DNA from 2 places in the Rahnella sp. EDr1-12 genome. Region 2 is predicted to be linked to the other one. Evidence: predicted binding sites of a transcription regulator. Region 2 holds the regulator's gene; the other holds the start of a gene.
What was found. Region 2 encodes PhoB, which activates phosphate uptake and scavenging genes when phosphate is short. Its sites were predicted from a motif close to CTGTCATAAAACTGNCNNAT; they were not measured.
Positions count from the first base shown of each region.

Region 1: the regulator PhoB is predicted to act here: its motif matches at 2,174-2,193, upstream of phoA (alkaline phosphatase).

Region 1 covers NZ_JBLZNY010000006.1:88,078-104,380, forward strand. Annotated here, with positions in the region: gene phoA (alkaline phosphatase) at 668-2,092, opposite strand; gene putA (trifunctional transcriptional regulator/proline dehydrogenase/L-glutamate gamma-semialdehyde dehydrogenase) at 2,444-6,418, opposite strand; gene putP (sodium/proline symporter PutP) at 6,950-8,434, shown strand; gene efeU (iron uptake transporter permease EfeU) at 8,696-9,547, shown strand; gene efeO (iron uptake system protein EfeO) at 9,593-10,732, shown strand; gene efeB (iron uptake transporter deferrochelatase/peroxidase subunit) at 10,791-12,086, shown strand; gene ACO0U8_RS20100 (chloride channel protein) at 12,263-13,534, shown strand; gene phoH (phosphate starvation-inducible protein PhoH) at 14,250-15,038, shown strand; gene chaA (sodium-potassium/proton antiporter ChaA) at 15,127-16,227, opposite strand.
Region 2 covers NZ_JBLZNY010000001.1:1,279,688-1,295,990, reverse strand. Annotated here, with positions in the region: gene sbcC (exonuclease subunit SbcC) at 1-454, opposite strand, end outside; gene sbcD (exonuclease subunit SbcD) at 451-1,689, opposite strand; gene phoB (phosphate response regulator transcription factor PhoB) at 1,906-2,595, shown strand; gene phoR (phosphate regulon sensor histidine kinase PhoR) at 2,617-3,936, shown strand; gene ACO0U8_RS06085 (cobalamin-independent methionine synthase II family protein) at 4,204-5,307, shown strand; gene brnQ (branched-chain amino acid transport system II carrier protein) at 5,750-7,069, shown strand; gene proY (proline-specific permease ProY) at 7,218-8,636, shown strand; gene ggt (gamma-glutamyltransferase) at 8,707-10,458, opposite strand; gene ACO0U8_RS06065 (peroxiredoxin C) at 10,725-11,327, opposite strand; gene ACO0U8_RS06060 (ACP phosphodiesterase) at 11,551-12,132, opposite strand; gene queA (tRNA preQ1(34) S-adenosylmethionine ribosyltransferase-isomerase QueA) at 12,265-13,335, shown strand; gene tgt (tRNA guanosine(34) transglycosylase Tgt) at 13,447-14,571, shown strand; gene yajC (preprotein translocase subunit YajC) at 14,738-15,070, shown strand; gene secD (protein translocase subunit SecD) at 15,098-16,303, shown strand, end outside.

The DNA.
Region 1 (16,303 bases), on a different contig from region 2:
TTATTTTTCATGGTGGGGGGCTGCGGCCCACACCGACTTGGGGGGCGGCATATCGCCGCCGCCCCCCAAGACCCCCCCGGGCTCTTTTACTGCGTTCTCGCAGGCGGGCTATGTTTCAGACACTCCTCCTATTGCCGCAAAATCCCGCCGCTTCGCGGTGCCCTCCGCTCGGGTTACAACCCGCGCAAACAGACGCGCGGTTTTCCACCGCTCCCTCCGGCGTGATTTTTGAGCGCGGCCACTGGCTATGTCATTCAAAAGATCATAGAGACTTAAGTTTTGAATTAAAAAGTCGAAAACGGTGCCACTCCCTCCGGCGTGATTTTCTGTACGGCCACTGGCATTTCAAAATCAAAGGAAATGTGTTTGGTTTTGCTTTACATAGCCTTTGGCCGCGCTCAAAACGACGTCGAATGAACGGTGAGAAACCGCGAGGGTGTTTTTCCGAGCGGGTTCGAACCTGAAATGAGAGGACCGCGTAGCGGCGGAGTTTGCGGCAATAACCGGAGCCGCTGGAATATAGCCAGCGAGCGGCAGCGCGCAGTGAAAAGAGCCTGGGATTCTTAAGGGGGGCGGCGATAAGCCCCCCTTAAGGCCGGTGTGGGTGGCAACCCACGGTCTTGACGTTGAAACTCAGCCCGCGCCCCTAACCCTTACCGTTCTACCCTCATTGAATCCCCATTGCTCCCTTCATGGTGAAGAAAAGATCAGTCTGATCGGTCAGACCCACCACATTCCCTGCGTGTGGACCGAACGCGGCAACGCGCAGTTGCGTGCCGGTGTGGCCCTGGGAATCGTCTTCTGAGTTGCCGTAACTGATGGTCATCGGTGCGCCATCTTTCGTGGTCAGCGTTTGTGTCAGACCCGGCGCTTTGGCGTCGGTTTCGATGATCTGGCTGGAATGCGCGTGGTCGGCGGTGACGATAACCAGCGTGTTGCCGTCCTGACGGGCGAATTCCAGCGCTTTTTGCACGGCTTCGTCTAAATCAACGGTTTCACCAAACTGTCCGCACGGGTTCGCGGCGTGATCCTGTTTATCAATCGATGCGCCTTCAACCTGCAGGAAGAAACCCTTTTCATTGGTTTTCAGCAGATCGATGGCTTTTTCAGTCATGGCGGCAAGCGTCGGGATATCCGCAGTTCGCTGCGGGTTGGCTTCGCAGGTGACGGCAGGTTTATCAATGTTGCCGTGATACGAGGCTTTCGGACCCTGCCAGCGTACCGGCATGTTGCCTTCGGAGAACAGGCCGAGAACCGGTTTTTTCTGGTCGGCTTGCGTTACCGCGCTGAGCTCACCGGCGTTTTCCACCCACACATAACCTTGCGCCAGTGCCTGATCTTTCAAGGATTTGCCCTGGAAATCACCGGCTTTGGCCAGCTGACTGAAGGATTTTCTGCCGCCACCCAGCGTCACATCGGCGCGCGTCTGCAATAACTGTTCGGTGATGGAGCCACGGCCACCGTTTTCCAGCGCGTTAGTGGCGCATTTCTCAGTGGTTTCTTGCGGACCGTAACATTTACGGGAGGTGACGTGGGCGATTTGTGCGGCCGGGGTGGCGTCCTGTAATTCGGCGGTCGACACGTTGCCGGTGGCTTTTCCGGCGGCTTTCGCAATTTCAAGGATTGTCTGGTGATCCTTACCGTTTACATCCACGCCAATCGCGCCGTTATAGCTTTTCACGCCGGTGGACCAGGCGGTGGCTGAAGCGGCAGAGTCGGTGACGTAGTCAGGTTTTTGCGTTTTCTTATCGAGAGAATAATGGGTGTACTGGCCGGTCAGCGGCAGGGCGTCGATGCCTTTGAAATAACCGCCTGCGCCTTCCGCGTAATTTCGCGCCGAGGTGATTTCAGAATCACTCATGCCGTCGCCGATCAGCAAAATAACGTTTTTGACCGTTTTGTCAGAAAGCGAGGCTTTCAGCGCGGCCGTCTGATCACCGCTGAGACGGCGTGCGCCACCTTGTTCGGTCAGGACGCCTTTTGCCGCACGGTCGGTCAGAACGGTGTTTTCATCAGCGAAAGACCCGGCAGAAGCGGAAAGCAGCAGGGCGGCAGCGATGGCGCGGGCGAGCAGAGATACAGGTTGTTGCATTGTCAAAACTCCTTTTTATAAAGCGGAAGAAATACAAATACACAGTTTGATTTATTTTGTTACTGGCAGGGTAAGTCAGAGGGATGACGGATTTATGACAGAGGAGACAGATGTTGTGGCTTGCGGGCTACGTGTCGGGGATTGCCTTACATGGGGGAGTCTCAGAGCGCGTACATCGCTTCCGCGATAAAGCATGTCTGAAAAAAAACTCGGGAGATCAAAGAGGGAGGCACTTTCCTCCCTCTCTGGCGGTGTCGGCACAACGCGTTAAGCGAACACTGCAATTGAGCAACCGACACTGTTTCGGTCAGGGTTAAAGGCCGCCATTGCGGCGGCCACTGATATCAACCCTCACCCGATGGTCATCAGACTCGCATTTCCTCCCGCCGCGGCGGTGTTCACACTCAATGAGCGCTCGTGAAGCAGGCGCTCCAGCAACACATTGTCATCGCCGCGCGCAAAGCCCTGCACTGACACAATGGCGCCAGGGCGGTTGGCGATAATCTGACACAGTTCCCGCAGCTGGTCGGCGTCGCCGTGGTAGATGACCGCATCGAAGACCGGCGCATCGTTTTGCCAGTCTTGTGCGAAGTCCACGCGTTCCTGTACCGCCCCGGGTAACTGGCTGAACAGTTCGCGCTGTAACGGCGCTTCCGGCCACAGGATCCGGCAACCGGTCGCGGTGATGGCGGCAAGCTGGAGCAGGGCGTCGGCCTGATTATCGGCCAGTGCCAGAATACGTTCGCGGGGTAACAGGGCGTAGGTGTTGCGTTCGCCCGTTGGCCCCGGCAGGGTGCGCAATGTGCCGCCCTGGCTGCTTTCGGCGAAGCGCGTGCAGACGTCGATAAAGGCGGCCGGTTGCTGGCTGCGGGTTGCCCACTGCTGCAACGCGCGGTGCGGTGCAAGCAGCGCGTCGCGCACGGACGTGTCCAGCGGCAGATCGCGATCCTGACGCAGCAAGGTTTGTTGCACGGCAAATGGCGGACGGCTGCTGAGCAGGCGATAAAGATAGAGCGGGCCGCCCGCTTTCGGGCCGGTGCCGGACAAGCCTTCGCCGCCAAACGGCTGTACACCAACCACGGCGCCAACCATGTTGCGGTTCACGTACATGTTGCCGACGTGCGCCTGCTGGGTCACACGGTGGATGGTTTCGTCGATGCGGGTGTGAATGCCCAGCGTCAGGCCGTAACCGGCGGCATTAATCTGACCGATCAGCTTATCCAGATCCTGACGGGCATAACGCACCACGTGCAGCACCGGGCCGAAGATCTCTTTCTTCATCTCATCAAAGCTTTCCAGCTCGATAAGCGTCGGTTTTACAAAGGTACCGCGGTTCCATTCCTGCTGGTCAGCGGCGAATTCCTGCGTGGCCTGATACACCGTGCGGCCTTTGGCGCGCATGGAATCGATATGTTTTTCAATACCAGCTTTGGCATCGGCGTCAATCACCGGCCCGATATCGGTAGACAGGCGTTCCGGATTGCCCATGCGGCATTCGGCCATGGCACCGCGCAGCATCTGCAGGGTGTGCTCGGCCACGTCATCCTGAATGCAGAGCACGCGCAGAGCAGAACAACGCTGACCGGCGCTGTCAAAGGCGGAGGCCACCACGTCCATCACGACCTGCTCGGTCAGGGCGGAGGAATCGACAATCATCGCATTCAGGCCGCCGGTTTCGGCGATAAGCGGCGTCGGACGCCCCTGCGGATCGAGTCTTCCTGCAATGTTGCGTTGCAAAATACCCGCCACGTCGGTGGAGCCGGTGAACAGCACGCCGCGAACGCGTTCGTCATTGACCAGTTGCGCACCGACGGTTTCGCCTTTGCCCGGCAGCAGTTGAAGTACCCCGGCCGGAACCCCGGCTTCGTGCAGAATACCGACGGCAAGCGCCGCAATCAGAGGCGTTTGCTCCGCCGGTTTTGCCAGCACGCTGTTGCCTGCGGCCAGTGCGGCCGCGATCTGGCCGGTGAAAATCGCCAGCGGGAAGTTCCACGGGCTGATACACACCACCGGGCCGAGCGGACGGTGCGTGTCGTTGGTGAAATCTTCGCGGATCTGACCGGCATAGTAGTGCAGGAAATCCACCGCTTCGCGCACTTCGGCGATGGCGTTATTAAAGGTTTTTCCGGCCTCGCGCACCAGCACGCCAAGCAGACTTTGCAACTGCGCTTCCATCAATTCTGCACCGCGTTGCAGGATTGCGGCGCGCTCTTCGGGAGGTGTCGCAAACCAGATGGCGCCAGCCGTGGCGGAGGCGTCCAGCGCACGGCTGATTTCCGCTTCTGTGGCTTCACGTACGTGCCCGACGATGTCGGTATGTTCAGACGGGTTGATGACCGGCAAAAATTCGCCGTCGTCAGTGGGCGCATCGATCATCGGCTGCGCGGTGACCGTATGGCTGGCGCTTTGCAACAGGGCGCTGGACAGCGAGGCCAGACGATGCTCGCTGGACATATCCAGCCCGGCAGAGTTGACGCGTTTATCGCCGTACAAATTGCGTGGCAGGGCGATGCGCGGGTGCGGCAATCCGACCTGTCCTTCCGTGGCGGCCAGCGCTTCAACGGCCAGAACCGGATCGGCGATCAGTTCGTCGATTGGCAGCGTGGCATCGGCGATGCGGTTGACAAAAGAGGTGTTGGCGCCGTTTTCCAGCAGGCGGCGAACCAGATAGGCGAGCAGCGTTTCGTGGGTGCCGACCGGGGCATAGATGCGGCAAGGGCGGTTGAGTTTTCCTTCGGCAATTTTACCGACAACCTGCTCGTACAGCGGTTCGCCCATGCCGTGCAGGCACTGGAATTCGTACTGACCCGGATAATAGTTGTTACCGGCCAGCTGATAAATGGCAGCGACGGTGTGGGCATTGTGGGTGGCGAACTGCGGATAAATCAGGTTCGGCACGGCCAGCAGTTTACGGGCACAGGCCAGATAAGAGACGTCGGTGTAAACCTTGCGGGTGTAGACCGGATAATCGTCCAGCCCGTCCATTTGGGCGCGCTTGATTTCACTGTCCCAGTACGCGCCTTTTACCAGACGGATCATCAGGCGGCGACGGCTGCGCTGCGCCAGGCTGGTCAGGTAGTCGATCACCATCGGACAGCGTTTCTGATAAGCCTGGATCACAAAACCGATGCCGTTCCAGCCCGCCAGTTCCGGCTCAAAGCAGAGTTTTTCCAGCAAATCGAGAGAGATTTCCAGACGATCGGCCTCTTCGGCATCGACGTTAATGCCGATGTCGTAGCTGCGGGCCAGCAAGGTCAGCGACAGCAGGCGGGGGTAAAGTTCTTCCATGACGCGTTCGTACTGCGCACGGCTGTAGCGCGGGTGCAGGGCGGAAAGTTTGATGGAAATGCCGGGGCCTTCATAAATGCCACGGCCATTGGAGGCTTTACCGATCGCGTGGATCGCCTGCTGGTAAGACTGCAAATAGGCCTGCGCGTCTTTTTCTGTCAGCGCGGCTTCACCCAGCATGTCGTAGGAATAACGGAAACCTTTGTCTTCGTGCTTGCGGGCATTGGCCAGCGCTTCGGCAATGGTTTCGCCGGTCACGAACTGTTCGCCCATCAGGCGCATGGCCATGTCCACGCCTTTACGGATCAGCGGCTCGCCGCCTTTACCGATAATGCGGCTGAGAGATTTAGACAGGCTGGTCTCGTTGTGCGTGGCCACCAGTTTGCCGGTGAACAGCAGACCCCAGGTGGCGGCGTTGACGAACAGCGACGGGCTGCGGCCCAGGTGAGAGTGCCAGTTACCGTTGCTGATTTTGTCGCGGATCAGCGCATCGCGCGTCGGTTTATCGGGAATGCGCAGCAGGGCTTCCGCCAGACACATCAGCGCCACGCCTTCCTGCGAGGAAAGTGAGAACTCCTGCAACAGGCTTTGCACCATACCGGCACGGCCATTGGCGCTCTTCTGGTTACGCAGTTTGGTGGCGATGTCGGCAGCCAGTTTCTGCGCTGCGTCATGAAGCGGCGCAGGTAAACGCGCCTGTTCGAGCAGCATGGAAACGGCTTCCGGCTCAGGGCGGCGATAGGCGGCGGTGATTGCTGAACGGCTGACGGACTGCGGCTGGATCTGCTCGGCAAAATCGAGGAAGGGCTGATGTGATTCCTGAACCGTCAGCGGCGGGGTATCGTCGGCGTTTTCAGCCGCAGCGCCGTTCAGCGCGGGGATTTCCGGCAGCGCGTCGCCATTTTCCAGCCGTTCAAGATAGGAAAAGATCGCCTGTTTGATCAGCCAGTGCGGCGTGCGGTCAATTTGCTGTGCGGCCACTTTAAGCCTGTCGCGCGTGCCTTCGTCCAGCTTCACGCCCATCGTCGTCATACCCATGCGCCAATACTCCATATAAAGAGGTTCAGGTGATTTCATTATGTTTATGGCAAGCAATATCTTCTATGTTGCAACCTTGTGCAACCTCATTCACGCAGGAAGTCTGCCTGATGTGATTTGGCTGGCATTTTTAACATCTTAACAACCGCGCTGACCTCACAGAGGCCGCTGTGCGGGTTCCTTCGTGATGCTGTGGAGGGTGCAACCTTTGCGTCTGTAACGTGCAACCGGTTATCAGAATAAGTGTGATGGAGCGTGAAGTTTGTGTATCTGATTTGTTAATTATCTTGAATTCAATGGTGTGCTAAACCAGTATCCGCCCGACAGGAAATTTGAATAAAAACCTGATTACCCACCTGTAAAAAGAAAAAATATGGAGAGTAATGCTGCATCCTTTACGGGTTTCAGCCATCATCTCGCCCCGGCATGAGCTTGACCGCGTTTATTGCCGCGTCAGGACAGACAGGTGCCGGCCTGCATGGAATATGCATCGCTCATAAGCACGACAAATAACAAGAAGTGGAGAAAACAATGACAATGAACACACCGATGCTGGTGACGTTTTGTGTTTATATTTTCGGGATGATTTTGATTGGACTCATCGCGTATTTACGGACCAAAAACTTTGATGATTATATTCTGGGTGGCCGCAGTTTAGGCAGCGTGGTGACCGCGCTTTCCGCCGGGGCGTCGGACATGAGCGGCTGGCTGCTGATGGGGTTGCCGGGGGCGATTTTTATTTCCGGCATTTCCGAAAGCTGGATTGCCATCGGCCTGACCATCGGCGCGTATCTGAACTGGAAACTGGTGGCAGGGCGTTTACGTGTGCATACCGAAGCCAACAATAACGCGCTGACCCTGCCGGATTACTTTACCCATCGTTTTGAAGATTCCAGCAAACTGCTGCGCATTATCTCGGCGGTGGTGATCCTGGTCTTTTTCACCATCTATTGCGCCTCCGGCATTGTGGCCGGTGCGCGTTTGTTTGAAAGTACCTTCGGCATGACCTACCAGACCGCGTTGTGGGCGGGGGCGGCTGCAACTATCATTTATACCTTTATCGGGGGCTTTCTGGCCGTCAGCTGGACGGACACCGTGCAGGCCAGTCTGATGATTTTTGCACTGATCCTGACGCCGGTGATCGTCATCCTCGCGGTTGGCGGTATTGATACCTCAATGATGGTCATTCAGGCTAAAAACCCGCAATACACCGACATGTTCAAGAACATGAATCTGGTGGCTATCCTGTCGCTGCTGGGCTGGGGGCTGGGCTATTTCGGCCAGCCGCACATTCTGGCGCGTTTCATGGCGGCGGATTCTCACCGTACCATTCGCAGCGCGCGCCGCATCAGCATGACGTGGATGATTCTGTGTCTGGCGGGCACCATCGCGGTCGGCTTCTTCGGCATTGCGTACTTCAGCAATAATCCGGGCCAAGCGGGGAACGTGACGCAAAACGGTGAGCGCGTGTTTATCGAACTGGCGAAACTGCTGTTCAATCCGTGGATTGCCGGTGTTTTACTGTCCGCGATCCTGGCTGCGGTGATGAGTACGCTGAGCTGTCAGTTGCTGGTGTGCTCCAGTGCTATCACCGAAGACCTGTATAAAGCGTTTCTGCGCAAGGGCGCGAGCCAGCGTGAGCTGGTGTGGATTGGTCGTCTGATGGTTCTGGTGGTGGCGCTGGTGGCGATTGCGCTGGCGGCAAACCCTGAAAACCGCGTGCTGGGTCTGGTGAGTTACGCCTGGGCAGGCTTTGGTGCGGCATTCGGCCCCGTTATCCTGATCTCGGTGATGTGGAAACGCATGACCCGCAACGGCGCGCTGGCCGGGATGGTGGTCGGTGCGGCTACCGTGATTTTGTGGAAGCAGTACGGCTGGGCCGAGCTGTATGAAATCATCCCCGGCTTTATCTTCGCCTCGCTGGCTATCTGGATTGTCAGCCTGACCGGCAGCAAGCCGTCAAAAGCGGTTGAAGAACGTTTCAACACGGCGGAAGCCGAATACAACAGCATCTGATTTTCGCCCCGGGCGGTGAATCAGACAGTGACCTCACGGAGCCTTCAGGGCTCCGTTTTCTTTTACGGCACCCTGTATCCGGGGTGCTGAAACAACCGGCAATATTTTTTCGTGCGCTTTTCCCCTCCCGTGCTCAAAAAACAGCATGCGGCCTCTTGTATTTATCTCGCCAGGAATGATAATCACTATCGTTTCGATTTTACTTTTCTTTACAGAGTGCTTGCACAAACTGTAAGTCATTTGTTCTACGGGAGTTCCGCTATGTTCGTTCCGTTTCTCATTATGTTCCGCGAAGGGCTGGAAGCCGCGCTTATCGTCAGCCTGATCGCCAGTTATCTGAAACGGACGCAGCGCGGGCAGTGGCTCGGCGTGGTCTGGATTGGCGTGATCGTGGCGGCAGCATTGTGTCTGGCGCTGGGTATTTTCATCAATGAAACCACCGGCGAGTTTCCGCAAAAGCAGCAGGAGCTGTTCGAAGGCATTGTGGCGGTTGTGGCCGTCTGCATTCTGACCTACATGGTGTTCTGGATGCGTAAGGTGTCGCGTTCAATCAAAGTACATCTGGAAGGCGCGATTGATAACGCGCTCAACTCCAGCCGCGGGCAGGGCTGGGCGCTGGTGGCGATGGTGTTCTTTGCGGTGGCGCGCGAAGGGCTGGAATCGGTGTTCTTCCTGCTGGCTGCGTTCCAGCAAGACGTGGGTATCGAAGCGCCGATTGGCGCACTGCTCGGCCTGGGCGCGGCGATCGTGCTCGGTTTCCTCATCTATTACGGCGGCGTGAAGCTGCATCTGGCGAAATTCTTTAAATGGACCAGCCTGTTTATTCTGTTTGTCGCCGCCGGTCTGGCTGCGGGCGCGATCCGCGCGTTTCACGAAGCAGGGTTGTGGAACCGTATGCAGGATATCGCCTTTGACCTGAGCGGGACGCTCTCCACGCACTCTTTATTCGGAACCTTGCTGGAAGGCATGTTCGGGTATCAGGAAGCGCCGACAGTCAGTGAAGTCGCGGTGTATTTCCTGTATCTGATCCCGGCGCTGTTCCTGTTCTTTATGCCGCAGAGCAAATCGCCTGTGGCCGCTGCGGCATCTGCCGGGCACAAAACACAACGCTGATTTTACGTTAATTGTCTCTTCACACAGTTTGTCATGGAGTGGTACATGTCCTATTCATCCCCGCTGTTTCGCCGTAAAGCTTTACAGATTGCACTGTTGTCTCTGCCCGCTTTTGCGCTGAGCGCCAACGTGCTGGCTGCTGATGTTCGTCAGGTAAAAATTACCGTTAATGATAAACAGTGTGAACCGATGGCGCTGACCGTGCCTGCCGGTAAAACGCAGTTTGTCGTGCATAACGCCAGCCAGAAAGGTCTGGAATGGGAAATTCTCAAAGGCGTGATGGTGGTGGAAGAGCGCGAAAATATCGCGCCAGGTTTCACCCAGAAAATGACGGCTAACCTGGAACCGGGCGAATACGACATGACCTGCGGTCTGCTGAGCAATCCAAAAGGCAAACTGACCGTGACCGCAGAAGGCGCAGCGGCCGCCACCAAACCGGACGCCATGGCGCTGGTTGGCCCGATTGCGGAATACAAAGTCTATGTGACTCAACAGGTGGGTGAACTGGTTTCCCACACCAAAGCGTTCACTGAGGCGATTAAAAAGGGCGACCTGAAAAAAGCGCAATCCCTGTACGCTTCTACCCGCGTTTATTACGAGCGCATTGAGCCCATCGCCGAACTGTTCTCCGATCTGGATGGCAGCATCGACGCCCGTGAAGACGATTTCGAGAAAAAAGCGGAAGATCCTAACTTCACCGGTTTCCACCGTCTGGAGAAAATCCTCTTCGCCGATAAAACCACCCAGGGCACCGAGAAATTTGCCGATAAGTTGTACGCCGATACGGTGGATCTGCAAAAACGCATTACCGATCTGACCTTCCCGCCAAGCAAAGTGGTCGGCGGGGCAGCGGGTCTTATCGAAGAAGTGGCATCCAGCAAAATCAGCGGTGAAGAAGACCGTTACAGCCGCACCGACTTGTGGGATTTCCGTGCCAACCTCGATGGCGCTCAGAAAATCGTTAACCTGCTGCGTCCGTTGCTGGAAAAAGCCGACAAACCGTTGCTGGATAAAATCGACGCTAACTTCAAAACCGTCGATACGCTGCTGGATAAATACAAAACCAAAGACGGTTATGAGAATTACGAAAAACTGTCTGATGCAGACCGTAACGCAATGAAAGGGCCAATCACCACCCTGGCAGAAGATTTAGCCAAACTGCGTGGTGTTCTTGGTTTAGATTGATTTTTCAGCGCCTTTCCCCTGACCGGGAAGGGCGCTTTTAAATTTCCGAGGCAGAGTAATGAGTCATAAAAACAATAATCAGGATGACGTTTCTTCTTCACGCCGCAGTTTACTCAAAGGCGTGGGATTGTTAGGCGGGGCATTTGCCCTGGGCGGCGCATCCACTGTGCAGGCCGAAAAAACACCCGGTGCAAAACCAGAGTACACACCAGGTACGGTGTCCCCGGACGAACGCTGGGGCAGGCAGCCTTACTATGGTGAACATCAGGCCGGTATTCTGACGCCACAACAGGCGTCGATGATGCTGGTGGCGTTTGATGTGCTGGCGACAACGAAGGCCGATCTGGAGCGTCTGTTCCGGCTGCTCGACACCCGTTTCAGCTTCCTGACCACCGGTGGCACCGCGCCTTCTGTGGATCCTAAATTCCCGCCGATGGATTCCGGCGTCATGGGTAGCGAGATTTATCCGGATAATCTCACCCTGACGCTCTCCGCCGGTGATTCCCTGTTCGATGAACGTTTTGGGCTGGCCGCGCACAAGCCGCTGAAACTTCAGCGCATGGCGCGTTTCCCGAACGATTCTCTTGATGCCAAACTTTGCCACGGCGATTTGCTGCTGCAAATTTGCGCCAACAACAGCGATACCGTGGTTCATGCGCTGCGTGACATCATCAAATACACGCCGGATTTGCTCAGCGTGCGCTGGCGCCGCGACGGGTTTATTTCGTCCCACGCTGCGCGCAGCCAGGGCAAAGAAACGCCGATCAACCTGCTGGGCTTTAAAGACGGCACGGCCAATCCTGACAGTAAAGACAAGGCGCTGATGGACAAAGCCATCTGGGTTACTGCCGATCAGGGCGAACCGGCCTGGACCGTCGGCGGCAGCTATCAGGCCACCCGGATTATCCCGTTCCACGTCGAATTCTGGGACCGCACGCCGTTGCAGGAGCAGCAGACCATCTTTGGCCGCCACAAGGCCACAGGTGCGCCGCTGGGCATGGAAAAAGAGCACGACGTGCCGGATTACACTAAAGATCCGGAAGGGAAGGTGATCCCACTGGATGCGCACATTCGTCTGGCTAACCCGCGCACCAAGGCCACTGACGATAATCTGATGCTGCGCCGTGGATACAGCTATTCTCTGGGCGTCACCAATTCCGGCCAACTGGAGATGGGTCTGCTGTTCGTCTGCTTCCAGCACGATCTGGAAAAAGGCTTTCTCACGGTACAAAAACGCCTGAACGGCGAACCGCTCGAAGAGTATATCCGCCCGACAGGCGGCGGCTTCTTCTTCACGCTGCCAGGTGTGCAGGATGAGAAACATTATCTCGGACAAACGCTGATCGAGGCGTAATCCCTGCTCCTCCTTCCTGCCGGAAGGAGGAGTCCCGCTGTATGTTGTGACCACGCGATTGTGACCACGCGATTGTGAAAAACTAGTTGTGGAAAAAGCCCTCTGGCTGATGCGCGGTTTAACTGAGTTTGTGTAATCTGTTCATCTAACATCAACAGAATCAGTGAAACCCTGACATGCCCCAATTGAATCCTCCCGCAGAAACCAGCCCGTTATGGCGGCTGACCGCAGCCACTTTGTGTACCGGCATTCTGGCCGGTCTGGGCGGCATGCTGCTGGCGCTGCTGCTGCATTTCATCCAGCACCTTGCGTTTGGCTACAGCCCCGACTTTATCATCAGCAACGAAAGCTTTTTACAGGGTGTCAGCGAGGCCACGCGCTCGCGGCGTCTGGCGGTGCTGGTCTTGTGTGGCGCCGTGGCGGGGTTCGGCTGGTGGGCGCTTTACCGCTGGGGCAAGCCGCTGGTCAGCATTGCGGCGGCGGTGAAATCTGATCAACCGCGTATGCCTCTTGTCAGCACCACGCTCCATGCGTTGCTGCAAATTATTACCGTGGCGCTCGGTTCGCCGCTCGGGCGCGAAGTCGCGCCGCGCGAGATCGGGGCGGTGTCTGCCAGCTGGCTGGCCGGGCGGTTCAGCCTGACGGTGCGTGAAACGCAGATCATGATTGCCTGCGGGGCAGGCGCCGGGCTGGCGGCGGTGTATAACGTGCCGCTGGGTGGCGCGGTGTTTGTACTTGAAGTGTTGCTCGGCGCGTTCAGCTGGCGGTTGCTGTTACCGGCTATCGCGACTTCCTCCATTGCGGCGCTGGTGGCGTGGATCGGGCTTGGCAATGAATCGCAGTATCATCTGATGCAACTGAATACCACGCCCTCGCTGATGGTCTGGTCAGTGGTGATGGGGCCGGTATTTGGCGTGGCCGCATACGGGTTTACGCGCATGACCAACCGCGCAAAAGCGCAGGCACCGCGCGATGCCCGGCTGATTATTTTCAATCTGCTGAACTTTGCGTTCATCGGCATTCTGGCGGGCTGGTTGCCGCAATTGCTGGGCAACGGGAAGGGGCCAGCACAGCTCAGTTTTGATAATCAGATTACGGTGGCGCTGGCGGCAACGGTGCTGGCCGGCAAACTGGTGATCACCTGGAGTACGCTGCGCGCCGGTGCGCAGGGCGGATTGCTGACGCCGGGGCTGTCTAACGGCGCGCTGCTGGCCTGTATTCTGGGTGCCGTGTGGAATATGTTCTGGCCCGGCACCTCGCTCGGTGCGTTTGCCATTATCGGGGCGGCGGCATTTCTGGCCTCTTCAATGAAAATGCCGTTAACCGCGGTGGTGCTGATTATGGAGTTTACGCGGGTTGATCATGACTTTTTAATTCCGATTCTTTTCGCCGTCAGCGGGTCGATCGCCTGCTTTACCTTATGCAGTAAAATCAGCGGGGAAAAATAACCGGAGGGAGGATCCCAAAAAGATCCTCAAGATCCTGTTGACGAAGACTACAAATTTTTTTACATTTTAGTAACGCATTTATTTCAGGTGTCATTATACTGAAATCATAGCGCGATAGTTTTTGAGTGGTACGGTAAATAGGTTTTTGAGCAGCACTGTAAAAGGTTTTTCTGAGTGTACGGCCAATGCCGTTAATAACACTGCGGGGAGCGCGAATGGTAAAGTCCTTGTTTGGGCTGGTGAGAGTAAATAACAGGCTTCACTCATTCACTCGTTGTTGTCGCGTCACTGCAAACGAGGGCAAGGCTTCCGACTCTTTATTATTTCGTCACGCATTTTCAGCATATTCCTATCTTTCTTCACTGATGTTTTCATCCACGCAACAACAACCCTGTTCTTTAACTGACTCTTCTTCTCCTAAATCCGGGAGACTCTTTCACACTGGTGCGAACAGCATTGGCTTTAATTCTGGCAATTTTATTGTGCGGGTCAGCGGTTTGTCATTATTGACATTCAGTTCATTACTGACAATGCCTCTTCGTGAAAAGAAAACAGCCAGGAGATTATTTCTTAATCAATGGGATCGATTTTCCTCTTCACGTTATTCATTGGCTTCAATTGGTCTAAAAGGAGACCAAAACCTCATTTGTGAGTGAAACATAACCGTGCGGGAAACCGCCTTAGCGTTAAGTGAATCAAACTGTAAGGTGCCACTATGGGAAGACAGAAAGCAGTGATCAAAGCTCGCCGTGAAGCAAAACGAGTCATTCGTAGCGACTCACGCAGTCACCGCCAGCGCGAGGAAGAATCTGTGACATCACTGGTACAGATGGGCGGTTTGGAATCGATTGGAATGGCACGGGATACACGCGACCACTCCGTAATCGAAGCACGTACCGAAGCTCAAGGTCATTACTTATCAGCCATAGAGAATAAGCAGTTAATTTTTGCCACAGGTGAAGCCGGTTGCGGCAAAACATTCATCAGCGCTGCGAAAGCAGCTGAGGCATTAATTCACAAAGAAATCGACAGGATTATTGTGACACGTCCGGTATTGCAGGCCGATGAAGATCTCGGTTTCCTGCCAGGCGATATTTCAGAGAAGTTTGCCCCTTATTTCCGCCCGGTCTACGACATCTTATTACGTCGCCTGGGATCTTCATTCCTGCAATATTGTTTGCGGCCGGAAATTGGGAAAGTGGAAATTGCGCCTTTTGCTTACATGCGTGGACGCACTTTCGAAAACGCAGTGGTTATTCTGGATGAAGCGCAGAATGTCACCGCCAGTCAGATGAAAATGTTCCTGACCCGACTGGGTGAAAATGTGACGGTGATTGTGAATGGTGATATTACCCAGTGTGATTTACCACGTGGCGTAGTATCAGGGCTCAGCGATGCATTATCCCGTTTCGAAGAAGACGAAATGGTGGGCATCATTAAGTTTGGTAAACAGGATTGCGTGCGCTCTGAGTTGTGCCAGAGAACGCTGAATGCTTACTCATAATTAATTCCCCATAAATGACCGAATTGATGACAATAAAAAGGCCGCTCCGATGAGCGGCCTTTCTTGTTATGGCGTTTATCTGCCAGGGTTAAAGCATAATAATCATCATATAGGCACAGAATAAGGCCAGATGCGCCGTTCCGTTCAGGACATTAGTACGTCCGGTCGAGAATGAAATCTGACACAGGATCAGCACCGCCAGCATCACCACGATGTTCGCCGGGTCGAGGCCGAAAATCAGGTCCTGACCGGTGAGGGTGGCAATCACGGTCACCGCCGGAACGGTCAGGGAAATGGTCGCAAGCACCGAGCCGAAGAACAAATTCATCGCACGCTGTACCTGGTTTTGCAGCACCGCTTTCAGCGCGCCCAGCCCTTCAGGGGAGAGGATCAACAGCGCCACCAGGAAACCGGTGAACTGCGCAGGGGCGTTCAGTTCAGTCAGCAGGCTTTCCAGCGGATTGGCATTGAATTTAGTGACGGCGATAACCAGCACCAGATGCACGATAAGCCATAAGGTGTGCGTCAGATTACTTTTGGAAGAGGGCTTTCCGTGGCCGCTTTCTTCATCGTCATCTTCGTGCTCGTAAATAAACAGGCTCTGATGCGTTTTGGTCTGAATGAGCAGGAACACGCCGTACATGGCGGCGGAAATCACGGCGACAAACAGAGCCTGCGTGGTGGAGAAGTTACCGCCGGGCAGCGCAGCAGGCAGAACCAGCACGATAACGGCCAGCGGGAAAATCGCCATCAGATATTGTTTGATACCACCAAGATTAACGTACTGAGTCGCAAATTTACGACCGCCCAGCAGCAGGGCAACGCCCACCAGGCCGGCAGTGACGATCATGATGATCGAGAATAAGGTGTCACGCATCAGCGCGGGAGCGGCATCACCGGTCGCCATCAGGGCAGAAATCAGGCTGACTTCGAGGATAACCACTGAAAGGCTGAGGATGAGCGAGCCATAAGGTTCGCCAAGACGGTGTGCCAGCACGTCCGCATGACGCACTACGCTGAATGCACTGGCAAGGATCCCCACCAGAGCAATGAGATTGATACCAACGACCGAGGCAAAGTTACTGCTGTTGCCCCAAAAAACGAGGACGATAAGGGCGGCAATGGGAAAAATCAGGGAATATTCCTGATGGCGGGTTTTGATTTTGGGATGTTCCTGAGACGACACCATGATGATTTTTCTCCTTATAAACATGCGTGACCCTGCAAAGCGGGTGTCACGAAGAAAACAATAACCGCCTGTCCGT
Region 2 (16,303 bases):
ACATCATCGATTTGGTGAAACGGCCAAAATCCAGTCCGGTCAGTTCGGCGATGGCATCGAGTTTATCGCGCACTTTATCTGCCAGAATTTTGCCGTCGGCCAGCAAGGCCAGCTCGACTTTTGGCGCCTGTAAATTGCCGTCCGGTGAGTTTTTCGCGCGGCGCTGGCTCCAGAATGCGCGATAGCCGATGCCTTTCACTTCAAACTCCACTTCGGCCAGTGACTCGGCGGTATGGCGGGTCATCAGTTCATTCTGACTTGGCGTGACGTTCAGGCGTGGCGTCTGATGATATAGCGCCAGACAAATGGCATCGAGCAGGGTGGTTTTCCCCGCGCCGGTCGGGCCGGTGATGGCGAATAAACCGTTGCTGGCGAACGGCTCGGCGGTGAAATCAATTTTCCATTCGCCTGCCAGCGAGTTCAGGTTTTTTAAACGCAGGCTGAGAATTTTCATTGTGCGCTGCCCTCCGTGCTCTGACCGCTGGTGACCTGTTCGACAACCTGGGCGAACAGCGTGCGCATCCGCGTCTGGCGCGGTTCATCCGTATCCGCTTCCAGCGACAATCTGCGTTCAAAAACGTCGCTGACGCTCAGCTCGCTGAGGGTTTCTTTTTCCTGCTGTTCGATGCTGTGGATCCGTTGTTCTTTACTGCGGCGCAGTAACACGACCTCCACCGGCAGTTCGGCGGTCAGCGCCTGAATGCGGCGCTGAATGTCGCTGAGATAATCCTGCGTCGCCACTTCAATATCCAGCCAGACCGGTTTTGTGGCATCGCCTCCGGTGAAGTGCGCCAGCTGCTGTTCAATCTCCGCCAGCGAGCCTTTGATGATTTGCATCGGCTGGAAAACGGGGATCTCCAGCGTGTCGATGGCGTTGAGCGTGGCACCGTCGAAATCCAGCAGATAGACGCTTTTGGCTTTGCTCAGCTCATCAAAACTGAGCGGAATAGGGGAACCGCTGTAACGGATATGTTCCGTTTTCGCCACGCACTGCGCGCGGTGGATATGTCCGAGCGCCACGTAATCTACCGGCGGGAACGCCTGCGCCGGAAAGGCATCGAGAGTTCCTATATAGATGTCGCGCACGGAATCAGAGGTGCTGACGCCAACGGTGGTCAGATGGCCGGTGGCGATGATTGGCAGCGGCAGACCCAGTTGGTCGCGTTTGGCCTGCGCAGCGTGCCACAGCGCATCATAATGCGCGGCAATGGCTTCCTGTAAGGCCAGCTGTTTGTCGCTGCCGGATTGCCCTGCCTGACTGGCGATTAAATCGCGCGGGCGTAAAAAGGGGATCGCACAGAGTACGGCTCCCGGCGTACCATTGCGCTGATTTAACACCAGCACTTGCTCAGACAGATCTTCGCCGACGGTGGCGATCACCCGGGTATTGAGACAGGAAAGCAGCTCGCGGGACTCATTTAACGTGGCGACGGAGTCATGATTACCCGCCAGCACAATCAGCTGACAGCCGGTGCGTTGTAATTCCACCACGAAGCGGTTATACAGTTCGCGGGCATAGCTCGGCGGTGAGCCGGTATCGAAAATGTCACCGGCCACGATCACGGCATCAACCTGATGATTTTCCACCTGTTCCGTCAGCCAGCGCAGAAAGGCCTGGTGCTCGGCGGCGCGGCTTTTGGTAAAGAAATACTGGCCAAGATGCCAGTCTGAGGTGTGGATCAGGCGCATGAAACTCCCTGTGGTTCGCGGTGCGGTAACAATGGCGCAAAGTATAAACGCCGACGGGGGACGATGTCCTGAGAAAATCGGACGCATTTCAGCAAGATGGCTGTTAAATTGCCGGGTAATGAACCATCCTTTCTATTCATAAATCTGTCACAAAACTGACGCATAATGGCGCCCGCAATCAAATAAAAGATCGCTAACCTATTGGCAGGACCTACGATGGCTAGACGTATATTAGTGGTTGAAGACGAAGCTCCTATTCGTGAAATGGTGTGTTTTGTACTGGAACAAAATGGCTATCAGGCTGTTGAAGCTGAAGATTTTGATTCCGCGGTGGCCCAGCTGGTCGAGCCTTATCCTGAGCTTATCCTGCTCGACTGGATGTTACCGGGCGGTTCCGGTATTCAGTTTATTAAGCACCTTAAACGTGAAGCCCTGACCCGCGAAATCCCGGTGATGATGCTGACCGCACGCGGTGAAGAAGAAGATCGGGTGCGCGGCCTCGAAGTGGGTGCCGATGATTACATCACCAAACCGTTTTCTCCGAAAGAACTGGTTGCCCGCATCAAAGCGGTAATGCGCCGCATTTCTCCGATGGCGGTGGAAGAAGTGATCGACATGCAGGGGCTGAGCCTGGATCCTTCCTCTCACCGGGTGATGGCCAACGAGCAGGCGCTCGACATGGGGCCGACCGAATTCAAATTATTACACTTCTTTATGACCCACTCAGAACGTGTTTACAGCCGCGAACAGTTGCTGAATAACGTCTGGGGCACTAACGTTTATGTGGAAGATCGCACCGTGGACGTGCATATTCGTCGTTTACGTAAAGCGCTGGAAACCAGTGGACATGACAGAATGATTCAGACTGTCCGTGGCACGGGATACCGTTTCTCAACGCGTTATTAATCCCCACAGCGGAGAATCTGTGTGTTAGAACGTTTGTCATGGAAACGGCTGGCCGGCGAATTTTTCCTCTTCTGCCTGCCAGCGATCATTCTCGGCATTTTTGTTGGCCATTTTGGCTGGCTTCTCTTTGCGTCGCTGCTGGCGGCGCTGGGCTGGAACTATTACAACCAGCTTAAACTCTCACATTGGCTGTGGCTTGACCGCAGCATCACCCCGCCAAACGGGCGCTGGAGCTGGGAGCCGCTGTTCTACGGGCTGAACCAGATGCAGATGCGTAACCGTCGTCGTCGTCGCGAATTAGGGCAATTAATTAAACGTTTTCGCAGCGGTGCAGAATCGTTACCTGATGCGGTGGTGCTGACCACCGAAGAGGGCAATATTTTCTGGTGTAACGGTCTGGCGCAGGAACTGCTCGGCTTTCGCTGGCCGGAAGACAACGGGCAGCACATCTTTAATCTTTTGCGCTACCCGGAGTTTCGCGCCTGGATCCAGGCACGTGATTTCAGCCGTGCACTGAATCTTCAGCTGAATAATGAGCATTACGTGGAGTTTCGCGTGATGCCTTATTCTGAAGGGCAATTACTGATGGTGGCGCGGGATGTCACGCAGATGCGTCAGCTCGAGGGCGCGCGACGCAACTTCTTCGCTAACGTCAGCCATGAGCTGCGTACGCCGCTGACCGTTTTGCAGGGCTATCTGGAAATGATGGAAGACGCCAAGCTGGAAGAGCCGTTTCGTTCCAAAGCGCTGGATACCATGCAGGAGCAGACGCGACGCATGGACGGGCTGGTAAAACAGTTGCTGACGCTGTCGAAAATAGAAGCCTCTGCCAATATGGATTTGCACGAGAAAGTCGATATTCCGGTGATGCTCGGCATGCTGGAGCGTGAAGTGCAGACGCTGAGCGGCGGCCAGCATGAGGTCGTATTCCGCATAAACGACAAGCTGAAGGTCTTTGGCAACGAAGATCAACTGCGCAGCGCGGTTTCCAATCTGGTGTACAACGCGGTGAATCACACCCCGGCGGGCACCCGCATTGAAGTCAGCTGGCAGCAAACGCCGCACGGCGCGCAGTTCCAGATAAGCGACAACGGGCCGGGTATTGCGCCTCAGCACCTTCCGCGCCTGACCGAACGTTTCTATCGCGTAGACAAAGCGCGCTCCCGCCAGACCGGCGGCAGCGGGCTGGGCCTGGCGATCGTCAAACATGCCCTGAGCCACCACAACGCCAGGCTGGAAGTCATGAGCGAAGTGGGTGTCGGCACCCGCTTTATGTTTACGCTGGCGCCGCGGTTGATTGTTCCGCAAGACGCCGGTGCGCAAGCTTCCGTTAAGCCTTAACCCTCTCAAGCCTGTTATCTGCGGATTTCAGGCTTTCTTACTCTCTTCCAAATGAACATTTCCTCTAAATGAACATTCTTCCCACTAACGTGAATTTTATTCACGTCCCATGAAGATTCCTCTGTTGCTGATAAGCGTGCTGCATGACACTATCCAATCAAAGACGTTTAGACATCCAGATGTCTATATATAACGCAACGCAATTATTTACTTTGTAAATCATTGGTATTCCGCCATACGCCGCGGGGTGCCTAAAAGGAGTCATGCATGCAACGTACAACCCCTCCATTCCGCGCCGACGTTGTCGGCAGTTTTCTGCGCCCGCTGGCGATTAAAGAAGCGCGTAAACAGTTTCAGGCTGGCGAGATTGATGCCGCTCAGCTGCGCGCTGTGGAAGACACTGAAATTCGTCGCGTGGTGGATTTGCAGCGTGAAGCCGGTCTGCAAGTGGTCACTGACGGCGAATTCCGCCGGGCGTGGTGGCACTTCGATTTCTTCGAAGGGCTGGACGGCGTGGAAGGTTACGACGCGGTGCAGGGGATCCAGTTCAACGGCGTACAAACGAAAGCACGCAGCATTAAAGTGGTGAGTAAACTCGGTTTTGGCGCCCACCCGATGCTGGAAGATTTCCGCTTCCTGAAAAGCATCAGCGGCAACGCGGTGCCAAAAATGACCATTCCAAGTCCGAGTGTGATGCATTTTCGCGGTGGCCGTGACGCCATCAGCAAAGAGGTTTACCCCGACCTGAAAGCGTATTTTGACGATCTGGCACAGGTTTACCGTGACGCCATCAGGGCGTTTTACGATGCCGGTTGCCGTTATCTGCAACTCGACGACACGGTCTGGGCGTACCTGTGTTCAGAGGATCAGAAGAAGCAAATCCGCGAACGTGGGGATTCTCCGGAAGAGTTAGCACGCACTTACGCAGACGTGCTGAATAAAGCCATCGCCGGGAAACCCGACGATCTGGTGATTGGTCTGCATGTTTGTCGTGGCAACTTCCGCTCCACCTGGATTTCAGAAGGCGGCTATGAGCCGGTCGCGGAGATCCTGTTTGGCGGCGTGAACATCGATGCTTTCTTCCTTGAATATGACAACGAGCGTTCCGGTGGTTTCGAGCCGCTGCGCTTCATCAAAAAAGGCCATCAGCAGGCGGTTCTGGGATTGATCACCACAAAATCCGGCGAACTGGAGCTGGCGAAAACGGTGGAAGCGCGTCTTGCAGAAGCGGCTGAGTATCTGGATATCAATCAGATTTGCCTCAGCCCGCAGTGTGGTTTCGCCTCGACAGAAGAGGGCAACAGCCTGACCGAAGCCCAGCAGTGGGAAAAATTAAAACTGGTCGTCGATATCGCTGCGCGCGTCTGGTAAAGGCGTCGCCGGTTATTTATTGACCTCATAAATCTGCTGGATATCGTGCGTGAAATTGCCCGTTCGTGGTGATTTCACGCACTTTTTGCCTTTTCGGGGCATATCTTGTGCTTACTTCGTTCAAAAATCATACATATCATATTGCGTGTTTGCGGCTGTATTTAGTGATAATCGCTGCTCTCAAGCATTAATCTGGTTGAAGACTCTGCTTTTTGGATCTCGGCTTGCCTTTCTGCGCTATAAACGTTTACCTTAGCCCCCGCTGTCGCTCGATACTCCCTGCATAACAACGTAATCATCTGCATATCATCAGGCGTTTTAGGCTCCTTCCGGCTTCATTTTGGTGCTCTCTGGCTTTGTTCGCCATTCATCCTTCTGACCGAGCAGCACGACGACAGCAACGGACACTTTATTCATTTGAACAGGCAACACGACACCAATCATGAGTACTCGTTTAACAAATAAAGATATTCTGGCGTTAGGTTTCATGACCTTCGCTTTATTCGTCGGGGCCGGAAATATTATTTTCCCGCCAATGGTTGGCCTGCAGGCCGGTCCTGAAGTCTGGTGGGCTGCTGCCGGGTTTATGATCACAGCCGTCGGCCTCCCGGTGATGACCGTCATTGCCCTGGCGCGTGTCGGGGGCGGTGTTGACGCCCTGAGCTCACCGATTGGCCGTGGTGCCGGTATTTTGCTGGCCACCGTCTGCTATCTGGCCGTGGGCCCGCTGTTTGCTACGCCACGCACCGCGACCGTCTCCTTTGAAGTGGGGATCGCGCCGATGACCGGTGACGGCCCGCTGCCTCTGCTGATTTATAGCGTGATTTATTTTGCGCTGGTGATCGGCATTTCCCTGTATCCGGGCCGTCTGCTCGATACCGTCGGGCATTTCCTCGCGCCGTTGAAAATGGTTGCACTGGCTGCGCTGGGCGTTGCAGCACTGCTGTGGCCAGCCGGGCAGACAATGCCTGCGGTCGATGCTTATCAAACGGTTCCCTTCTCAAGTGGCTTCGTAAACGGGTATCTGACGATGGATACGCTGGGAGCGCTGGTGTTCGGGATTGTGATCGTTAATGCCGCCCGTTCACGCGGTGTGTCTGATGCTAAGTTGCTGACCCGTTACACTATTCTGGCAGGGTTGATCGCCGGTTTAGGTCTGGTGCTGGTCTATCTCAGCCTGTTCAAACTTGGCGAAAACAGTGCATCACTGGTGCCTGGCGCGACTAACGGCGCGGTGATCCTGCATGCTTATGTGGCGCATACCTTTGGTGGCGTCGGCAGCTTCTTCCTCGGCGCGCTGATTTTCATCGCCTGTATGGTGACGGCGGTTGGCCTGACCTGCGCCTGTGCGGAGTTCTTTGCTCAGTACCTGCCGCTGTCTTATAAAACACTGGTGTTCATTCTGGGTCTGTTCTCCATGCTGGTGTCCAACCTCGGCCTGAGCCATCTGATTCAGATTTCAATTCCGGTGCTGACGGCCATTTACCCGCCATGTATCGCGCTGGTGGTCTTGAGCTTCACCCTGCGCTGGTGGAATAATACGACGCGCATCGTGGCGCCGGTCATGCTGGTCAGTCTGGTGTTCGGTATTGTTGATGGCATCAAAACCTCGGCCTTTGCTGATATCATGCCTGCCTGGACTGCGAACCTGCCACTGGCTGCACAAGGTCTTGCCTGGTTACCGCCGTCAGTATTAATGCTGGTACTGGTGGGGATCTATGACAAAATCAGTGGCCCGCGCAGCGTCACGGCGCATCAATAATTATCGGGTGAAGGTTCCACAGTAGTTGAGTGAATTGTTCGCCAATCAGGCCACGGAAACCATTTCCGTGGCTTTTTCATTGGCAGGGTGCAGGTGTTTTTTTGAATTGGCATTGTGATTTTTAAAATACAGAGACGGGTTAAGGTACATGCAAGAATCAGCTGAACAACCAACCGGGCAGCCAGAAGCGCCGGGCACGAAGCTAAAACGCGGTCTGACAACGCGTCATATTCGCTTTATGGCATTGGGATCAGCCATCGGAACCGGGCTGTTTTATGGATCGGCGGATGCCATCAAACTGGCAGGGCCCAGCGTATTGCTGGCATATCTGGTCGGCGGCATCATCGCCTTTATCATCATGCGCGCACTCGGCGAAATGTCGGTGCATAACCCGCAAAGCGGTTCGTTCTCACGCTATGCCCAGGACTACCTCGGGCCAATGGCGGGCTATATCACTGGCTGGACCTACTGTTTCGAAATCCTCATTGTGGCGATCGCCGACGTTACCGCCTTCGGCATATATATGGGCGTCTGGTTCCCGGATGTGCCGCAGTGGACGTGGGTGCTCAGCGTCGTACTGATCATCGGCGCCATCAATTTAGTCAGTGTGAAGGTGTTCGGCGAGCTGGAGTTCTGGTTCTCCTTCTTCAAAGTGCTGACGATTATCATCATGATCGTGGCGGGTTTTGGCATTATCTTCTGGGGCATCGGCAACGGCGGCCAGGCAACAGGTATCCATAATTTGTGGAGCCACGGCGGATTCTTCAGCCAGGGCATCATGGGGACTATCCTGTCGTTACAGCTGGTGATGTTCGCTTATGGCGGTATTGAAATCATTGGTATTACGGCCGGTGAAGCGGAAGATCCGAAGAAGTCGATTCCGAAAGCCATTAACTCGGTTCCGCTGCGTATTCTGGTGTTTTACGTGGGTACTCTGTTTGTCATCATGTCGATTTTCCCGTGGAATCAGATCGGTACGCAGGGGAGTCCGTTTGTACTGACATTCCAGCATATGGGGATCACTGCCGCGGCGGGTATTCTGAACTTCGTGGTGATCACTGCGTCGTTGTCGGCTATCAACAGCGATGTGTTTGGCGTGGGCCGTATGTTGCACGGAATGGCAAAGCAGGGGCAGGCGCCTAAAATGTTCAGCAAAGTGTCGCGTCTGGGCACACCGTGGGTCACGGTGCTGGTGATGATGGCCGCGTTGCTGATTGCTGTTTACCTCAACTACATCATGCCTTCGAATGTGTTTTTGGTGATCGCGTCTCTGGCGACATTTGCGACCGTCTGGGTGTGGATAATGATCCTGTTCTCGCAGATTGGTTTTCGTCGCAAGCTGAGCAAGCAGCAGGTTAAAGAGCTCGAGTTCCCGCTGCGTGGCGGCGTGTATACCTCGGTGTTCGGTATTATCTTCCTGGTGTTTATCATCGGCCTGATTGGTTACTTCCCGGATACCCGCGTGTCGCTTTACGTCGGTATGGTGTGGGTTGCCGCCCTGCTGATTGGGTATGCCTTCAAGCTGCGTAATGACCGCAAGAAGCAGGCAGTGGCACTGAGTAAGTAAGCAAGCACTTACCTTTCGGTAAAAAAAAGCCCCCGATATCTTCAAGGTATCGGGGGCTTTTTGTTGTCAGTTAATAGCCGATGGCCGCGCCTGCTGGCCGCCGCACATCATTCGCGCCATAGAGATAACCTTCGCGAACCTTGCCTGATACCGCCGAGTCATTACCCGAAGTGGCAGAGGTGACACCTGCCGCCCCCGGTAACCCCACCATAATCAACTCCGTCGCGCCCCACGGCGTCTGTTCCACCATTTTATAGCCCATCTTTTGCAGGATGTTCAGGCTGTCAGGAGAAACACCGCGCTGCTCGTAATACACTTCGTCCGGCAGCCATTGGTGGTGAATACGTGGTGCGTTCACGGCTTCCTGCGGTGCCATGCCGTGGTCGATGACATTGAGCGCGGACTGCAACGTAATGGTGATGATGCGTGAACCGCCCGGCGATCCCAGAACCATAAAGATTTTACCGTCTTTAGTCACCAGACTCGGGCTCATCGACGATAGTGGGCGCTTACCGGGGGCGATAGAATTTTTAACGCCCTGGACCAGACCGAAGAGATTCTTCTCACCGACTTTTACCGTGAAATCATCCATTTCGTCGTTGAGGAAAAAACCGGTGCCGGGCGCGATCACCACAGAACCAAACAGACCGTTGATGGTGTAGGTGGTGGAGACGGCGTTACCCATTTTATCGACGATGGAATAGTGCGTCGTTTCCGGTTTTTCGTGCGGTTCCATGCCCGGCTGAACGGAAGTCGATGGGGTGGCTTTATCCGCTTCTATCTTTTTACGGATTTCTTCGGCGTAACTTTTGCTGATCAGACGATCGACAGGATTTTTTACAAACGCCGGATCGCCGAGGTAAGTATTACGATCCATATAAGCATGACGCATGGCTTCGGTCATGACGTGAATCGACGCCGCTGAATTGAAGCCCATGCTTTTCAGATCATAGCCTTCCACAATGTTGAGGATTTCGCACATCGTGACGCCGCCGGAGCTTGGCGGTGGCGCAGACACGAATTTATAGCCACGATAGCTGCATGAAACCGGCGTGTCTTCGGTGACTTTATAATTTGCGAAATCTGCCGCCGTCAGGATGCCGCCGCCTTTTTTAGAGGCAGCTTCGACCGCCTGCGGGATTTTTCCTTTATAGAAAGCGTCCGGGCCATTTTTCGAAATGGCTTCCAGCGTGTTGGCTAAGTCGGTTTGCACCAGTTTATCGCCGGGCTGCAACGCGCTGCCATCTTTGCGCAGGAAGATGCGCGCTGCTTCAGGATCCTCTTTGAAGCGGTCAACCTTGGTGTCGAGAATATCGGTATCGGCGCGGGTCAGTTCGAAACCCTGACGTGCGAGTTTAATGGCCGGTGCCATGACCTGCTGACGTGTCAGCGTCCCGTATTCCTTCTGGACTGTATCCATGCCCAATACCGTGCCCGGTACGCCAGCGGCCAGATAGCCGTAAAGGCTTGCGCCTTTTTTCACATTCCCGTCGGCATCCAGGTACATATTGGCGCTGGCGGCCGCTGGTGCCATTTCACGGAAGTTAATAAAAGTGTCTTTTCCGTCGGCCAGATGCACCGTCATGAAGCCACCGCCGCCAATGTTGCCACAACATGGGTTGACGACGGCCTGCGCGTAGCCGACAGCCACGGCGGCATCAATGGCGTTACCGCCCATTTTCAAAATATCGACGCCGACCTGAGAGGCCAGATATTGCGAGGTGACGACCATCCCGTTTTTGGCTTCCACCGCAGGACTGGACGCGGCGTACAGCGGCAGGCTGGTCAGCATGGTGAGTGCGATGAGTGATTTCCGTAACATATAGGCTCCTGTTTTAACCCTGTCTTTTAAGTCATAACCTTCAGGTTATTGTGTGATATCACTTTTTTTATGACGACTGTGTTCCGTTCGTCTGAGGAAATGATGCAAAGCGCACGCCATTGTGAACGAAACATGTCGTTTTCAGCGTAGACGTAAAAGAGGAGCGTAAGGAAAGGAAGGGGAAAAAATGTGATCCCGCCGGACGGCAGGCATAAAAAAACGGCCAGCAAAGCTGACCGTTATTGAACGTGAAATCCGTGAAGGGATTACAGGTTTGACGCGTTTTCAGACAGGTATTTAGCCACGCCATCCGGAGATGCGCCCATGCCTTTTTTGCCTTTTTCCCACTGAGCCGGGCACACTTCGCCGTGCTCTTCGTGGAATTGCAGCGCGTCAACCATACGCAGCATTTCGTCGATGTTACGACCCAGTGGCAGATCGTTCACTACCTGGTGACGTACAACGCCTTCTTTGTCGATCAGGAAGGAACCGCGCAGTGCAACGCCAGCGTCCGGATGTTCGATACCGTAAGCTTTCTGAATTTCGCGTTTGATGTCAGCAACCATCGCGTACTTAACAGGACCGATGCCGCCTTTCTCAACAGGGGTGTTACGCCATGCGTTGTGAACGAACTCGGAGTCGAAGGATACGCCTACTACTTCTACGCCACGATTCTGGAATTCTTCGTAACGGTGATCAAACGCGATCAGTTCAGAAGGGCAGACGAAAGTGAAGTCCATTGGCCAGAAGAAGATAACAGTTGGTTTGCCTGCAGTGTGTTTTTTGAAGTTGAAGTTTTCAACTACTTCGCCGCTACCAAGTACTGCTGCTGCGGTGAAGTCAGGGGCTGGGCGAGTTACCAGAACCATAATATTACTCCTTATGAAACCCAAAAGGGCGTCGTAGGTGAGAGGAAAGGGTGAACAAAACGACTGCCAGTATAGGGGCAAGCCCGAAGTGAATAAACCCCATCGCGCCAATCAATCAGATAGCATCCGGCTATCAGTTTTTGAAGTATGTCCCATCGTTCTTTAACAACAGACACTTAATTGCAAAATATTGTGTTCATTCTCACAAATTCAACGCGGTTTGTCAGATTTGCCGGTCTTTCGCCTGTTGCATCATGACCGGATAAAACTGCCAGAAAAGCTGTTCGAGGGCGTCGTAATTCAGTTCGATATCATGGAATGAGCCGGTCAGTGCACTGAGCTTTGGCCGACGGCTGGCCATGCCGCGTAATACGTCGCCTATAAAAGGCAGCGCGGCATAACGTTCCATCCAGCGTTCCGGCCACAGATAAGCATTCAGATTCCGGAAACGCTCTGGCATTTCAGGCAACTGCGGTTCAATTTCCTGCTGACAGTCGTCAAGAAAGTCTTCCAGGGATTGCTGCGGATGAATGCTGGCCCAATGGCGGGAGAGAAAATGGTCCCACACGACGTCCAGAGTGATGGGTGATACGCGGCGAAAATCATCACGAAAATAACTGCGCGCAATTCTGACTTCCGGCAGGGAATCGGTGAGGGTATCGACGCGGCGGTGCATGCGGATCCCGCTGACGATGTCATCGGAATATTGCCCCTCAGGGTTGCCGCGAACGAAGTCCGCCAGCAGATTGCCTAACAGGGAGCTGTCGGCCAGAGAGGCCAGATGGAGGTGAGCTAAAAAATTCATTGGCCGAGTATAACGCAGTAAATGTGATCCCTGACAGGGTGGCCGCCTTTATTCGCGCAGAAGCTTGCAGGGGATGCCTCGTCCCACTAGACTAAGCCGCCTGTTTTTGTCGTTAAAGTGAAGTGAAAAACCATGCGTGTTGCCGATTTTTCTTTTGAACTCCCTGAATCCCTGATTGCCCGCTATCCGCAAACCCAGCGCAGCGGCTGTCGTTTGTTGTCTCTGGACGGGCCGGGCGGTGAGTTAACGCACGGCGTGTTCACCGATATTCTCGATAAAATCCTGCCTGGCGATTTGCTGGTATTTAACAATACCCGTGTGATCCCGGCCCGCGTGTTTGGCCGTAAGGTCAGCGGCGGCAAGATTGAAGTGCTGGTCGAGCGGGTGCTCGATTCGCACCGCGTTCTGGCGCACGTTCGCGCGTCCAAATCCCCTAAACCGGGGGCAGAATTGCTGCTCGGTGATAAAGAAGACATTAAAGCCACTATGGTGGCCCGTCACGATACGCTGTTTGAGCTGGAATTTAATGAAGATCGTGATGTCTTTACTCTGCTCAACGAAATCGGCCATATGCCGCTGCCGCCGTATATCGACCGCCCTGATGAAGATGCCGACCGCGAGCTGTATCAGACCGTCTACAGCGAACGTCCGGGTGCTGTCGCCGCGCCGACCGCCGGTTTGCATTTCGATGAGCCGCTGATGGATGCGCTGAAAGCCAAAGGCGTGGAGTTCGCTTTTGTGACGCTGCACGTAGGCGCGGGCACCTTCCAGCCGGTGCGCGTGGACACTATCGAAGACCACATTATGCACGCCGAGTATGCTGAAGTGCCGCAGGACGTGGTCGATGCCGTGCTGGCGTGTAAAGCGCGCGGTAATAAAGTCGTGGCCGTGGGCACCACCTCTGTGCGTTCGCTGGAAAGTGCCGCGAAAGCCAGCGAAGATGCGCTGATTGCGCCATTCTTCGGCGATACTAAGATCTTCATCTATCCGGGTTATCACTATCAGGTGATTGATTCCCTGATCACTAACTTCCATCTGCCTGAATCGACGTTGATCATGCTGGTGTCGGCGTTTGCCGGTTATAAAAATACGATGAATGCCTACCATCAGGCTGTCGCAGAGCAGTACCGTTTCTTCAGTTATGGTGATGCAATGTTCATCAACCGTAACCCGCTGGCGCCGCAGGAAGTGGTCGGCCAGTAACGTTTTTGTAACTACCCGCCCGGACGCACTCGGTGTATCCGGGCTTTCTTTTCCGGGCGTCATGCCACGGACTTAACCTCATCAGACTGTTTCTCTGATGCTGGAGGCAATGTGAAGTACGAATTAAGCACTACCGATGGCCGCGCACGTCGCGGACGTCTGGTCTTTGAACGTGGCGTGGTCGAAACCCCGGCATTTATGCCAGTGGGCACTTACGGCACCGTAAAAGGCATGACCCCGGAAGAAGTTAAAGATACCGGCGCGCAAATCCTGCTGGGCAACACTTTCCACCTGTGGCTGCGCCCGGGTCAGGAAATCATGAAACTGCATGGCGATCTGCACGATTTCATGAACTGGCACGGCCCGATCCTCACCGATTCCGGCGGCTTTCAGGTGTTCAGCCTGGGGGCGATGCGTAAAATCAAAGAAGAGGGTGTGCATTTCCGCAATCCGATCAACGGCGATCCGGTCTTCCTGAGCCCGGAAAAATCCATGGAGATCCAATACGATCTCGGTTCTGACATCGTGATGATCTTCGACGAATGTACGCCGTATCCTGCTGACTGGGATTACGCAAAACGCTCCATGGAGATGTCTTTGCGCTGGGCAAAACGCAGCCGCGATCGCTTCAACGAATTGAATAATAAGAATGCTTTGTTCGGGATTATTCAGGGCAGCGTTTACGAAGATTTACGAGATGTATCATTAAAAGGGCTGGTAGATATCGGCTTTGATGGTTACGCTGTGGGCGGTTTGGCGGTAGGCGAGCCGAAAGAGGACATGCACCGTATCCTTGAGCACGTTTGCCCGCAAATCCCGGAAGACAAACCTCGTTATCTGATGGGCGTCGGTAAACCGGAAGATTTGGTGGAAGGCGTGCGTCGCGGTGTGGATATGTTTGACTGTGTTATGCCAACGCGTAACGCCCGTAACGGTCACTTATTTGTCACCGATGGCATCGTCAAAATCCGAAATGCCAAGTATAAATCTGATACGACAACGCTGGATGAACACTGTGATTGCTACACATGTCGCAATTATAGCCGCGCCTACTTGCATCATCTCGACCGTTGCAACGAAATTCTGGGTGCCCGTTTGAATACCATCCACAATTTGCGCTATTACCAGCGTTTGATGGCCGGTTTACGCCAGGCTATTGAAGAGGGTAAATTAGAGCTCTTTGTGACAGACTTCTACGAGCGTAAAGGCAAACCGGTTCCGCCTTTAAACTTCTGATTTCTTAGTCGTGTCGGCATCTCCGAAAGGCGGTGCCGATTTTATCATTTGTTGAGCCGTCATAATGGGGTATTGTGCGAGACGTTTCATCGCCAGACTCCATTTTGGAAATACGGTTTTTTTTACAACAACTATTTTGCTTCACAACAACAATGAGGGAATTTAAATGAGTCTTTTCATTTCCGATGCTGTCGCAGCTTCCGGCGCACCGTCACAGGGAAGTCCTTACTCTCTGGTTATTATGCTGGTGGTTTTTGGTCTGATTTTCTATTTCATGATCCTGCGCCCGCAGCAGAAACGTTCTAAAGAACACAAAAAACTGATGGATTCCATCGGTAAAGGTGACGAAGTGATGACCACCGGTGGCCTGATCGGTCGCGTAACGAAAGTGGCTGAAACTGGCTATGTCGTCATCGCACTGAACGACACTAACGAAGTGATGATCAAGCGTGACTTCGTGGCAGCTGTCCTGCCAAAAGGCACGATGAAGTCTATCTAATTTTCGATTTTCCCGAAGGGAACTGCCGTGTTAAACCGTTATCCTGCGTGGAAGTATCTGATGCTGATCGTTGTGGTCATCGTCGGGCTGCTTTATGCACTTCCCAACCTTTATGGTGAGGATCCGGCTGTTCAAATCACTGGTGCTCGGGGTTCCGACGCCAGTGAAGCAACGCTGGACCAAGTCCGTAACGTATTAGATCAAAGCAAAATCCAGATCAAATCAGTTGCTCTGGAGAATGGCGCTATTCTTGCCCGTTTCAAAGACACGGATGTACAGCTTCGTGCACGTGAAGCGCTGACTGAAGCGCTGGGCGACAAGTTTGTTATTGCACTTAACCTGGCACCGGCAACGCCGCGCTGGTTGAGCATGCTGGGCGCCGAGCCGATGAAGCTGGGCCTCGACTTACGTGGTGGTGTGCACTTCCTGATGGAAGTGGATATGGATACTGCGCTGAGTAAGCTGCAAGAGCAGACGATGGACAACATGCGCAGCGATCTGCGCGACAAGAATATTCCTTATGCCACGGTGCGTAAGCTCGACAACTATGGCGTTGAAGTGCGTTTTCGTGATGCTGCCACCCGCGATTCTGCGGTCAGCTACCTGAGCCCACGTCACCGCGATTTAGTGATCACCAACAGCGGCGATAACGCCATTCGCGTGGTGATGACTGATGCTCGCATGAATGAAGCCCGCGAGTATGCCGTTCAGCAAAACATCACCATCCTGCGTAACCGTGTAAACCAACTGGGTGTGGCCGAGCCGCTGGTACAACGTCAGGGTTCTGACCGTATCGTCGTTGAGCTGCCGGGTATTCAGGATACGGCGCGTGCGAAAGAAATTCTGGGCGCCACGGCGACACTGGAATTCCGTCTGGTGAATACCAATGTGGATGCCACTGCTGCAGCGTCTGGCCGCGTGCCGGGTGACAGCGAAGTGAAAAATACCCGTGAAGGCCGCCCGGTTGTCTTGTACAAACGCGTGATCCTGACCGGTGACCATATCACTGACTCCACATCCAGCATGGATGAGTACAATCAGCCGCAGGTTAACATCTCTCTCGACAGCGCTGGCGGTAACGCCATGTCTAACTTCACTAAGGATAACATCGGTAAACCGATGGCTACCCTGTTCGTGGAGTACAAAGACAGCGGTAAGAAAGATGCCAATGGCCGTTCAATTCTGGCGAAACAAGAAGAAGTTATTAACGTGGCGACGATTCAGTCACGTCTG